DNA from 3 places in the Mesorhizobium australicum WSM2073 genome. Region 1 is predicted to be linked to each of the others. Evidence: predicted binding sites of a transcription regulator. Region 1 holds the regulator's gene; each other region holds the start of a gene.
What was found. Region 1 encodes LexA, which represses DNA repair genes until DNA is damaged. Its sites were predicted from a motif close to TGTTCNNNNTGTGTTCNG; they were not measured.
Positions count from the first base shown of each region.

Region 2: MESAU_RS04475 (ImuA family protein) is a predicted target of LexA. The motif match lies at 1,842-1,859, and genes of this name have one in related genera.
Region 3: MESAU_RS16810 (ATP-dependent helicase) is a predicted target of LexA. The motif match lies at 1,630-1,647, and genes of this name have one in related genera.

Region 1 is NC_019973.1:4,106,517-4,110,753, reverse strand. Features, by position in the region: gene MESAU_RS19680 (GntR family transcriptional regulator) at 115-888, shown strand; gene lexA (transcriptional repressor LexA) at 1,299-2,042, shown strand; gene MESAU_RS19670 (ComEC/Rec2 family competence protein) at 2,036-4,237, opposite strand, start outside.
Region 2 is NC_019973.1:969,172-973,408, forward strand. Features, by position in the region: gene MESAU_RS04465 (DEAD/DEAH box helicase family protein) at 1-171, opposite strand, end outside; gene MESAU_RS04470 (DNA cytosine methyltransferase) at 234-1,511, opposite strand; gene MESAU_RS04475 (ImuA family protein) at 1,891-2,652, shown strand; gene MESAU_RS04480 (DUF6504 family protein) at 2,567-4,090, shown strand; gene MESAU_RS04485 (error-prone DNA polymerase) at 4,087-4,237, shown strand, end outside.
Region 3 is NC_019973.1:3,509,188-3,513,424, reverse strand. Features, by position in the region: gene MESAU_RS16815 (glucose/quinate/shikimate family membrane-bound PQQ-dependent dehydrogenase) at 1-1,431, opposite strand, end outside; gene MESAU_RS16810 (ATP-dependent helicase) at 1,688-4,237, shown strand, end outside.

The DNA.
Region 1 (4,237 bases):
CGCGGCTACTACGGCGATCATGGTGAGTCCGCTGGTCTGTGTCAAACATTATATATAATTGTTGCTGTGACGCACTATCATATATACTTTTCGCCAGACGACGGATTGATCACCATGCTGAATGAAACGAGTTCCACAAAAACGGAAGCCGCCTATCAGCTGTTGCGGCGCGACATCCTGACCACGCGCCTCATGCCCGGCGCCCCGCTCAAACTGAGTGCGCTGCGCGGCACCTATGGCGTCGGCTGGACACCGTTGCGCGAAGCCCTGTCGCGGCTCGAGGCCGAACGCCTGGTCACCGCGATCAGCAATCGTGGTTTTGCCGTGGCTCCGGTGTCGCGGGCCGAGCTGGAGGATCTGGCACGCGCCAGGATGGTGGTCGAGATACCCCTGTTCCTCGAATCGATGGAAAAAGGCGGCAGGGAGTGGGAGGATGCCGTGGTCACCGCCCACTACCGGCTCTCGCGTTGCAAGACGGCGGTCGACGATCCCTCGGACGCGGCCGTCGACAGATGGGACGAGAACCACGAGGCTTTCCATGCGGCGCTGCTGAGCGCCGCCACATGCGACTGGCTGTTGCGGTTCCGCTCGACGATCTCGGATCAGCTGCGCCGGCATCATCGCTTCCTTGGTCTGGCGCCGACACTGCGGGCCGCGGCCGGCCTCAAGGATGGCTATGAAGAGGCAATCGAAGCGCTACGCGAAGCGATTGCGATCGAACACCATACCGCGATCATGGAAGCGGCGCTCGACCGTGACGTCGAGCGGGCCAAGGCGCTGATGACGGCGCATATCGGCTACACACTGCACGTCTATGTCCACAGCGAAGACAGCGGCGCTACCAGATACGCCGCTCGCGCCGGCAGCTTGAAGGCGGGTTCGGGATAACTTCAGCGCTTCCGCGACGCCTATTCGAACGCGCTGGCCGGAGTGCGCCGAACGCCCCGATCCATGGCCGCCCGAAGCTACCAATCGTTGGCATTTTGGTTTCGTTTCGTTCCGCGAATAATGGCTCCGCGAATTATACGTCCCTCCGAGGAGAAGCCTTCCAACTAACTGATGCCAAAGCCTCGTCGGCGGATGGGCCACAGGCCATTAACCAAAACGATTTCAATGCGCCTGCCGACGGCGGAAAGGACTGGTTGCCGCCCGCCGTCGCGGGCAAAAAACTTCAGACCCCTTAACAAATTCATTAAACTTTAAACGGTTGCAGAACACAACTGGAACAGATAGTGTTTGTTCTGGGTTTGTTTTTTCGATTCTGGTTCAACCTTTCGTTCAATGTCTTGGGGGCCGCCATGCTGACACGCAAGCAACATGAACTGCTGATGTTCATCCACGAACGGCTCAAGGAAAGCGGGATACCGCCTTCCTTCGACGAGATGAAGGAAGCACTCGATCTTGCCTCCAAGTCGGGGATCCATCGCCTGATCACGGCCCTGGAGGAGCGCGGCTTCATTCGCCGGCTACCCAATCGGGCGCGCGCGCTGGAAGTGCTGCGGCTGCCGGACTCGATCGCGCCGGGCCTCAATGCGGCAAAGAAGTTCTCGCCAAGCGTCATCCAAGGCAGCCTTGGCCAAGGCAGTCTCGGACGCCAGATCAGGCCGGCCGCTGCGCCTTCGCGCCTGCCCGCGGCCGGCAACGACGACGACGCGGTTTCAGCCGTGTCCATCCCGGTCATGGGCCGTATCGCCGCCGGTGTGCCGATCGATGCCATCCAGCATCAGACGCATTCGATCTCGGTGCCGCCGGACATGATCATGGGCGGCGAGCACTATGCGTTGGAGGTCAAGGGCGACTCGATGATCGAGGCTGGTATCTTCGATGGAGACACGGTCATTATCCGCAATGCCGACACGGCAAGCCCGGGCGAAATTATCGTGGCACTGGTCGACGAAGAGGAAGCGACACTGAAGCGGTTCCGCCGCAAAGGCGCTTCGATCGCGCTCGAGGCCGCCAATCCAGCCTACGAAACGCGCATTTTCGGGCCGGACAGGGTCAAGGTACAAGGCAAGCTGGTCGGGTTGATCAGGCGCTACTGAACCGGCTTGTTATCGGGCTTGTCGGGTTTTTTGTACGGCGGCAGCCCCCTCGCCTCGCGTGAGAATTTTCGCTGTTCGTGCCAGGGCCGGTATGGTCCGTCGACGGCAAACGCGATCGCGGCCCGGGTCGTGGCCGACTGGGGATTGAAGAAGACGGCAGCGCTTCCCTTGCGGGCGAGCTGCCGTTTGGTGACGACGAGAACCAGTGGATTGTGGCAGGCGTCATAGGCGGTTGCGTCATTGACGATGATCAGGTCGGCGAAAGCGCAGGCTTTCCAGGTGGTCTTGCGGTCCTCGACATAGGCAATGATCGCGCCGGAAGGGTGCCTGGCAAGGCACAGGCCTTCGCGGCAGTAGAAGGGCGATCCCGGCGGCAGGTCGGTGGGACTGGCAACATCGAATTGCCTGTCTGTCGTGTCGAACATTTCCGGTTTGACGATTGTTTCGGAGATCAGGGCGCGCTTCCAGTTGTCGGTTGCGAATTCGTTCGGACGTTCCCGGTTGACGGCCAGTTCGCCATTGCCGATCGGCAGCGCGACCAGCCGCGCATCTTCCGAGATCAGCACATCGGGCGCGCGTGTGTGCGACACAGTCAACAGGCCGGCGAGCGCGAATGGCAGCGCCGCGAGCCGCAGCCATGTCGTCGCCATCGTCGCGATAACCAGCGCGACGGTGACCAGCAGCACGGATTGCTGCGAAATCAGCCCGACTCCATCGACCGGAGAGCGCTCCGATATCCACGCCGACACGGCGATCATTGCTGTCAGGCCCTTGCCCATGAGGTAGAGAGCCGGCCAATCCAGTCCGAATGGCATCAACAGCGCGCTGGCGACGGCCAGGAACATCACGACCGACACGATAGGCATCACGGCCAGATTGGCGAACAGGCTGAGCGGCGATACCCGCTGGAAATGCCAGATGGCAAACAGTGCCGTGGCGCTGCCGGCGATAATGGACGTCATGGCCAATCCACCTGTCGCCAGCAGGAATTTTCGCGTCAGGAACCCGGGCAGCGATCGCTTTGGCGGCGGTGGCCGCGTCTTTCCCGCACGGTGATCGGCCCAGCCGGCATAAGCGCCAACCAGGGCCGCGGTCGCGGCGAACGACATCTGAAAGCTCGGGCCGACGACCTCGTGCGGCGAGACCAGGATGACGGCGATCGCCGAGATCCCCAGATTGCGCATGGTCAGCGCAGCGCGATCGAAGAAGACGGCAATCAGCATCACCGCCAGCATGATGAAGCTGCGTTCGGCGGCAACGACGACACCGGAAATGATGAGATAGGCCGCGATCGAGAACAGTGCGGCGGCGGCCGCGTATTTCTTCACCGGCCGGCGCGCGGAAAAGTCTGGAAACAGCGCGAAGGCACCACGCAGCAGACCCATGATGGTGCCGGCCACAAGCGCCATATGCAGTCCCGAAATAGAGATGATGTGATAGATGCCGGTACGCCGCATCGCTTCATTGATTTCATCGGGTATGCCGGCGCGCACGCCGACGATCAGCGCCGCCGCGATCTCGCCTTCAGCGCCGCCGACGCTGCCCCTGATGTGGTCGGCGATGGATTCGCGGGCATTTTCGATGCCTGAAAAAAGGCGAGCCGATAGCGGCATCTCACCGTCGTCGGCGGAAACAACCGTTGGATTGCCGAGAAAGAAGCCGCTGCCGCCGATGCCGGCGAAATAGCTGTCGAAAGAGAAGTCGTAGCTGTCCGGCCGCACCGGGCCGGTCGGCGGCAACAGTTTGGCGTAGCCTGTGATGAGCGAGCCGGCGGTCATTCCCGGCGGTATCTTGCGTGCGGAAAGCCGGACCCTTTCCGGCGCATAGCGCAGTTTCGGCCGGGCGGTCGAAATCACGTCCATGGTCAGCCGGATGCGGCCGCTCTCCATCTCCTCGATCGAGACCACGCGGCCGGTCAGTTGCGTGGAGATTTCCGAACCCAGCATCCGGGTTCCGGCTCGCCATGTTTCGACCTTCGCCGCGAGCAGGCCCAGCGCGCACAACAGCACTGCCATGAAACACAGATGGGTTTTCGACCAGGAGCGCGAGACGAAGGCACAGACCGCCATCAGCACCACGACCGCGACGGATTTTGAAAAGTCGGGCTCGGATGCCAGCGAGAAATAGGCGATCGCCCCAACGGCCAGACAGACCGGCACCAGCAGGAACGCGATGCCCCGGTCGAGTTCAAGTTC
Region 2 (4,237 bases), 3.1 Mb from region 1:
GGGTGCTTCCTTGTCCGCGGCCGCGATGCTTCGCGCCCAATCTCGCAGTCGGCCGAGAAGATTCGTCTCGAAAACGACTTCCCCTGGGCGGCCGCTGGCTGAGTCGAAAAGGCGCCTTACTCCGCCGCCGCGATGGCCCGCCCAGTCAAGCAAGCCTGCTGGATAGCGCATCCTCCCCTCGGTGCCCCCGGTCTTATGCAAGTTGATCGACAATTCGAAAGTCGGTCGCCATGTTATGCTGCCAGCCTGTTAGAGCGAGCCGCCGCTGCTAGGTGCTTCAGCAGCACTTCGCCCCACATCTCGGCGATCAGCGGCGGAACGGCATTCGCCACCTGGGTAAAACGAGGCACCTCGCGGGCCCGACGCTCGCCCCCGGTTGTATATTTGCCTTGGAATGCAAACCAGTCTGGGAACGTCTGCAGGCGCGCGTTTTCCCGGACCGTCAATGTCCTAGGCTCCGAATAGTGAAGCAGGTCGTCAGGCATGCTCGTAATGGTCGGGGCAGCTTTTTCGGGGTCGAGCACCCGCGTCGCCATCTTCCTTATCCCGTAGCGTTCGCGCATCTCGCGGTTTAGCTGAACGCAGAGCCGGCCGGCTGCCTTACAATCCGCGATGATGTTCGTGAAGCGCTCGATAATATGAGGGCGGTGCTTAGCGAGCCGGGTATCGGGAACTGCACCATGAAATCCATCCCGCATCACGCGCTGGTAGGCGGTGCGTGGCTGAGCTGTGAGCAAGGCGTCGTATCCCTTGGAATCCGGGCAAGGACCCGAGCCCGCATGCGCTAGCTCAAGGTCAGAGATCGCCTGCCTGCAGGTCACCCTTGAGCGAAGCCCTCGTTGGTCGAGGAAGCGCACTTTCGCCGATCGCAACCGGGCAAACGGGTCGTCGCGGCGTGGCAGCTTCCTCATCTCGGTCTTCAGCATGCCTACCAGGAAGAACCGAGGCCGCTGTTGAGGCACCCCATATTCCGAGCACCGGACCGTGTCTTTGTAAACATGATAATGTCGGCCAAGTCGCGCGATGAGCTCCTCCGCGAAGTTCCGGGGCGGGACATTTTCGTTGTCGTCAATGAAGTCGTACGTGATCCCTCGAACATTCTCGATGAGGACCATCCTGGGGAGCACGATTTCGACGAACTCAAGATAGCGTTCCACGAGCTCGTTGCGCGGGTCGCCTTGGCGCCTACGGCCGGCACTGGAGAAGCCCTGGCAAGGCGGTCCTCCCGCAAGGAGATCGATTTGGCCGCGGAGCGCTGAGAGCTTGTCGCCATGCGTTTCCACCAGCGCCTCGATCGTCCATGGCTGCTGTTCAAGCCAGGCGGGCCAGTCGTAGCGAACCCGCGCTCCCGGATCGATCAGGTTGGCTTTCAGCGTACTAAACGCAAACGCATCCTTCTCGATAGCGAACAGGCCCCGCCACCCGGATCGTAGCAGGCCCAGACTGAGGCCGCCACAGCCCGCGAAGGCGTCGATGAAGACAGGTTGATAGCCATTGGTACGCACGCTCATCCCCAGTTCGCCCCCACGCCAATTCGAGCCGGGAAGAGTTACGTTGAAACCCAATCCTGCGCCATATGTTCTGTCGCAAGACAGCAGCATATACATTTAATCCTTCGTTTCGCTTAAGGTCCAGAGGTTATCACCTCATCGGCCATGGCGCCGGTATTCATCCCAAACGCATGAGCACAACGCGTTCAACACGGCGCGCCACCCCGCATGATGCCCGACAAGAAAACGTCACCTGAACACGCAGCGCATCGGCCGTGGACGATCAGATGTCCAACCATTGATTCTCCGGTTGTGCTCCACACGTCATCTCCGTTGACTCTTTGCCAGGATGAGAACAAAGAAGGAACATACCACAGGAATTCCGAGTTTCAAGGGACAGATGAGTGCATCGGCGCCAACAGCTGTCATTTCCGATCTTCGAGACCGCATCGCGCGTCTCGAAGGCGGAAATGCGCGCGAACGGGCGGTGCTTCCTTTTGGCATCGCGGCTATCGACCGAGTGCTGCCGGGAGGAGGACTGGCGCTTGGCGCGCTGCATGAGGTGGCAGGCGGCGGAAATGGCGCGATCGATGGCGCGGCAGCTGCATTGTTCGCGGCCGGTATTGCGGCCCGGACGCATGGGAAGGTCCTTTGGTGCGTGACGCGGCCGGATCTCTTTGCCCCGGCAATCGCGCAGGCCGGGCTAGCGCCCGATCGCGTGATCTATGTCGAGGCGGGCGACGAGACGTCCCTTCTTGCCTGCTTCGAGGAGGGGCTGCGGCATCCTGGGCTCGGTGCTGTTGTCGCCGAGGTTGCTCGCCTCTCCATGACAGCGTCGCGGCGTCTCCAACTTGCCGCCGAGACGTCCGGCGCCATCGGGATTGCCGTCCGCCGCTGGCGCCGGCAGACCGAGGCCGCCGACTTCGGACAGCCGACGGCTTCCATCACCCGGTGGCGAGTGTCGGTGCTTCCTTCATCCCCTTTGCCGGTCCCGGGCGTTGGACGTGCACGCTGGCAGCTGGAGCTGATCCGGTGTCGTGCCGGCAAAAGTGCGGATTTCGAAGTAGAGGCAAGCGATGACAAGGGTCGTATCGCTCTTCCTTCCAACGTGGTCCACGGATCGCCTCAGAAGGAAATTGGGCGACGCCGCGCCTCCTCGTGAGACGCCGCTCGTCCTGACAGGACGTGATGGACGACGCCGTGTCGTGCTCGCCGCCGATCCCGCGGCGCTTGCCGTTGGCCTGCGCGTCGGCATGCCGGCCACCAAGGCGCAGGCCTTGGTGAAGGATCTCGTCGTCAACGACGCGGATCCACAAGACGACGCCGAGGCACTCGACCGTCTCGCGGTATGGGCGCTCCGGCGCTATGCGCCGATCGTTGCCCCCGATCCGCCAGATGGTCTGGTCATCGATACGACCGGCGCCGACCATCTGCATGGCGGTGAAAGCGCCATGCTCGCCGATATGGTCGAGCGCCTCGCTGCGGCCGGCTTTGCCGCGCGTGCGGCAATCGCCGACAGTTGGGGCGCCGCCCATGCATTGGCACGTTTTGGCGTCGGGCCGATGATTGTCGTTCACCCTGCCGGAAACGCCAACGCGATCGCGAACCTGCCGATCGCAGCGCTCCGGCTGCCGGCCGACATGGTAGACAGCCTCCGCAAGCTTGGCCTGGACCGCATCTTAGACCTCGTCGCCAAGCCGCGCGCGCCGTTCGCCTTGAGGTTCGGACCCGAACTCGGTCGTCGTCTCGACCACGCGATGGGCCGGCTCTCTGAACCGATCGATCCCATCCGCCCGCCGGACATCATCGAAGTGCGCCAAATGTTCGGCGAGCCGATCGGTGCTGCCGAGACGATCGCCCGCTACACCGGAAAACTCGTCGGTGAACTTTGCGACCTTCTCGAAACCCGAAGCCTCGGTGCCCGCCGCCTCGATCTTTTGCTTCACCGGGTCGACAATCGCATCGAGGCAATCCGCATCGGCACAGCATTGCCGCTGCGGGATGCAAAGCGGTTATCCCGCCTGCTCACCGACAAGATTGAAACCATCGATCCAGGCTTCGGCATCGAGTTGATGCGGCTCGCCGCCACCATCGCCGAACCGCTGGTATCCAGGCAGACGATCTCCTCGCTCATCGAAACTCCCGAGGCTGATGTCTCCGATCTCATCGACACGCTTTCCAACCGCGTCGGCGAGGAGCGTCTCTATCGCATGGCGCCGATGGCGAGCGACGTGCCTGAGCGATCCGTACGACGGGTAGCGCCGACAGCGCCAGAGAGTGGAGAAGGATGGCCTAGACACTGGCCGCGTCCGGCTCGTCTGCTGCCAGTTCCGGAGCCGATCGAGACCGTGGCGCTGTTGCCGGATCATCCACCTGTCACCTTCATCTGGCGCGGCATACGCCGGCGAGTCAAACGAGCTGATGGTCCTGAACGCATCTTCGGTGAGTGGTGGAGGCGCGACGCTGAACTGATCGCCGTGAGGGATTATTTCCAGGTCGAGGACGAAGCCGGCGAGCGTTACTGGATTTATCGTGCCGGTGATGGCGAGGATCTCACGACTGGCTCGCATCGCTGGTTTCTGCACGGAATCTTCGGATGACGACCACGCGCTACGTCGAGTTGCAGGTGACCTCGCACTTCTCGTTTTTGCGCGGTGCAAGTTCGTGCGAAGAGCTGTTTGCACAGGCGGCTGCGCTCGGTATTGAGGCGCTCGCCATCGTCGACCGCAACAGCCTTGCCGGTATAG
Region 3 (4,237 bases), 600 kb from region 1:
CCCGACCAGCACGGGCACCACGGAGCCGTCGGCCTTGGTGATGTCGATCAGGCTCGGCTGCGCCGGCACGTCCATGTCCCAGAGGTCATGGTGCACGGTCTGGCGCACCCATTTCAACTGCCCGGTGTTGAGGTCCAGCGCGGTGATCGAGGAGGAGAATTTCTCCACATTGGCGCTGCGGCCCATGCCGAGCTGGTCCGGCGTCTGGTTGCCGAGCGGCACGTAGAGCAGGCCGAGCTTCTCGTCGGCGCTCGGCGTCGACCACATGTTGGGCGAGTTGGCGGTGTAGGTCTGGCCGGCCGGCAGCGGCGTCGTCTGGTCCGGATTGCCGGAATCCCAGTTCCACAGCAATTTGCCGCTGCTCGCATCATAAGCGCGGATGACGCCGGACGGCTCCTGCGTCGAATAATTGTCATTGACCGCCCCGCCGACGATGATCTTGCCGCCGGCAATCAGCGGCGCCGAGGTCGAGTAGTAATAGCCCGACTTCGGATACGGCATGCCCGTCAACAGATTGAGCGTGCCGCCCTCGGCGAAGGCCGGGCAAACCTGCCCGTTGGCGGCGTCGAGCGCGATCAGCCGCGCATCCGAGGTCGGCAGGTAGACGCGCGCCGCGCAGGGCTGGCCGGCGGCGCCCGCTGCGTCGGCATAATAGGAGACGCCCCGGCAGGTCTGGTGCTGGCGGTCCTTGTCGAGCTTGATCTTGGGATCGTAGCGCCACTTCTCCTTGCCGGTCGCCGCATCGACGGCGATGGCGAAGTTGTGCGGCGTGCAGATATAGAGCGTGTCGCCCACTTTGAGCGGTGTCACCTGATAGGTGGTCTCGCCGACATCGTCGGGGCCCTTGACGTCGCCGGTGCGATAGGTCCAGGCCGGCTTCAGGTTGGCGACGTTTTCCGGCGTGATCTGGTCGAGCGGCGAATACCGCTGGCCGAACTGCGTGCGCCCGTAATAGTGCCATTCGCCCGCCGGCACATCGCCGCCGAGATTGGCGTTGGGGATCACCTTGTCGGTGTCGAGCGCGCCGCCGATGTCCTTCGGGTCCGTGGTCATCGAATAGCCGGCCACCGCCAGCGATGCCAGCACGGCAAGGATCAAAGGTGCTCGCCCGTCCGGACCGGCAAGGCCGCGCCGCGCCCACGGCGTCAGCAGCCACAACGCCACCAGCACGATGATGCCGCCGCGCGGGCCGAGCTCCCACCAGTCGAAGCCGGTTTCCCAGACCGCCCAGGCCAGCGTGCCGAGCACGATCGCCGCGTAGAGCCAGAGCGCCGTCGAACGGCGCCGGTAGAGCAGCCAGGCGGCGACCAGGAAGGCGAGACCGACGATGATGTAGTACCAACTGCCGCCCAGCGAAGCCAACCAGATGCCGCCGGCGCCAAGCGCCAGGCCTAGGAGGAAGAGAATGAGGGAGGTGATGGTGACAGCCAAGATGATACTCCTTCGACTGTTGCGCGCGTGGGGCGGCCTAGGGCAACCCGCATTGCGTGTTGCCCCGGCAACTTTCTCCCGACCGCGGCGCCTGTCAAGCGTAGGTCGCGAGCCCGCGGGCAGCAACCTCGTTCCGCCTGGGATTGTTCCACAACGGCGGTTCCCATATCGGTGAAGCCGCCGTATCGGGCACTTTACCGGAACAAAACGTAGACAGTTCTGGTCTTTCCCTCCCGAATCACTACATTCGGGGGAGATGTCCGGCTTTTCCGAAGACATGCCCTTTTTCGACGAACCCAATGCGCGGCCCACGGCCCCGTCGGGCATTGCCGCGCGCGCCATGGCTGCCCGCGGCGGCCAAAACAATGCGCCCGACTATCTCAGGGGCTTGAATCCCGAGCAGCGGCTGGCCGTGGAGACCACCGAAGGCCCGGTTCTGGTGCTGGCCGGCGCCGGCACGGGCAAGACGCGCGTGCTGACCACCCGCATCGCCCACATCCTTGCCACCGGCAGGGCCTTCCCCTCGCAGATCCTGGCCGTCACCTTCACCAACAAGGCCGCGCGCGAGATGAAACAGCGCATCGGCATCCTGATCGGCGAAGGCAATGTCGAGGGCATGCCGTGGCTCGGCACCTTCCACTCGATCGGCGTGAAGCTGCTGCGCCGCCACGCCGAGCTTGCCGGCCTGAGGTCCGACTTCACCATCCTCGACACCGACGACGTCGTGCGCTTGATCAAGCAGCTGATCCAGGCCGAGGGCCTGGACGACAAGCGCTGGCCCGCGAAACAGTTCGCCCAGATGATCGACGGCTGGAAGAACAAGGGCCAGGGTCCGGCCGATATCGCCGAGGGCGATGCGCGCAGCTTCGCCAACGGCAAGGGCCGCGAGCTCTACAAGGCCTATCAGGAGCGGCTGCAGACGCTGAACGCCTGCGATTTCGGCGATCTGCTCTGCCACCCGATCCGCATCTTCCGCGCCAATCCCGATGTGCTGAAGGACTATCACCGGCGGTTCAAATACATCCTCGTCGACGAGTACCAGGACACCAACACCGCCCAGTACATGTGGCTGCGGCTTCTGGCGCAGAGGCCGAGCGGATCACAACCAGCGCGAAGTGGTTCTCCGGGTGGGCGCGTTCCAAGTTTTTCCGGTGTTTCGGATAGAACGGAAGCGGCTAGCTATAGACCCGCAACTCCAGAGGACGAATCAACAGTTTCGGCCGAAGGCCGCAAGCCCGACCGGGCGTCCGAGCCGTTGCGAGGCCCCCGCGGAGGGCCCGCGCCGGCAGGCGCGGAACAGCCCGTGAGCGAAAACAAAGTCAATATCTGCTGCGTCGGCGATGACGACCAGTCGATCTATGGCTGGCGCGGTGCCGAGGTCGACAACATCCTGCGCTTCGACAAGGATTTTCCGGGCGCCACCATCATCCGGCTGGAGCGCAACTACCGCTCGACCGCGCACATACTGGGCGCCGCCTCCCATCTCATCGCCTACAATGAGGGCCGTTTCGGCAAAACGCTGTTCACCGACCGCAACGATCCGGAGGACGGCAAGGTCAACGTCCACGCCGCCTGGGATTCGGAGGAGGAAGCCCGCGCCATCGGCGAGACCATCGAGGCCTACCAGCGCCAGAAGCACAATTTGAACGACATGGCGATCCTGGTCCGCGCGTCCTTCCAGATGCGCGCCTTCGAGGACCGCTTCATCACGCTCGGCCTTAACTACCGCGTCATCGGCGGTCCGCGTTTTTACGAGCGCATGGAAATCCGCGACGCGCTGGCCTTCTTCCGCGTCGTCGCCAACAGCACCGACGACCTCGCCTTCGAGCGCATCGTCAATGTGCCCAAGCGCGGCTTGGGCGAAGCGACCATCCGCCAGATCCACGACACCGCGCGCGCCTTGCGCATCCCGATGCTGGAGGCGGCGGGTACACTGGCGGAAAGCGACGAGCTGAAGCCGAAACCGCGCGCCGCGCTGCGCGAGGTCGCTGCCAATTTCGAACGCTGGCAAAAGGCGCTGGAAACCACGCCGCACACCGAACTTGCCGAGACCATTCTCGAGGAGAGCGGCTACACCGACATGTGGAAGAACGACCGCTCGGCGGAAGCCCCCGGGCGGCTTGAGAACCTGAAGGAACTGATCCGTTCGATGGAGGAGTACGAATCGCTGCGCTCCTTCCTCGAACATGTCGCGCTGGTCATGGATGCCGAGCAGAATGCCGGGCTCGATGCCGTCTCCATCATGACGCTGCATTCGGCCAAGGGCCTCGAATTCGAGACCGTCTTCCTGCCCGGCTGGGAAGAAGGCCTCTTTCCCCATCAGCGCGCACTCGACGAAGGCGGCCGCTCCGGGCTCGAGGAAGAGCGGCGGCTCGCCTATGTCGGGCTGACGCGGGCCAAGAAGAACCTGCATATCTGGTTCGTCTCCAACCGCCTCATCCACGGGCTCTGGCAATCGACCATCCCGTCGCGCTTTCTCGAGGAACTGCCGGAAGCCCATGTCGAGGTCGCCGAAGCCGGCAACTCCTATGGCGGCTACGGCAATCCCTATGGCGGCGGCTCGTTCGCATCCGGCCGCGGCGGCGGCCAGGGGGCAGGAAGACAGAACCCCTATGGCGCTTCGCGCTTCGACAATATCGGCGGCACTTCGGGCGGCGGGGAAAAATCCGGCGCCTTCTCTAACACCTATTCGACGCCGGGTTGGCAGCGTGCGCAGGCCAACCGCACCGAGGCGACCGACCGCAACTGGGGCACGCGTTCGGGCCATCAGGTCGAACGCATCGGCTATGGTGAAACAGACTCCGGC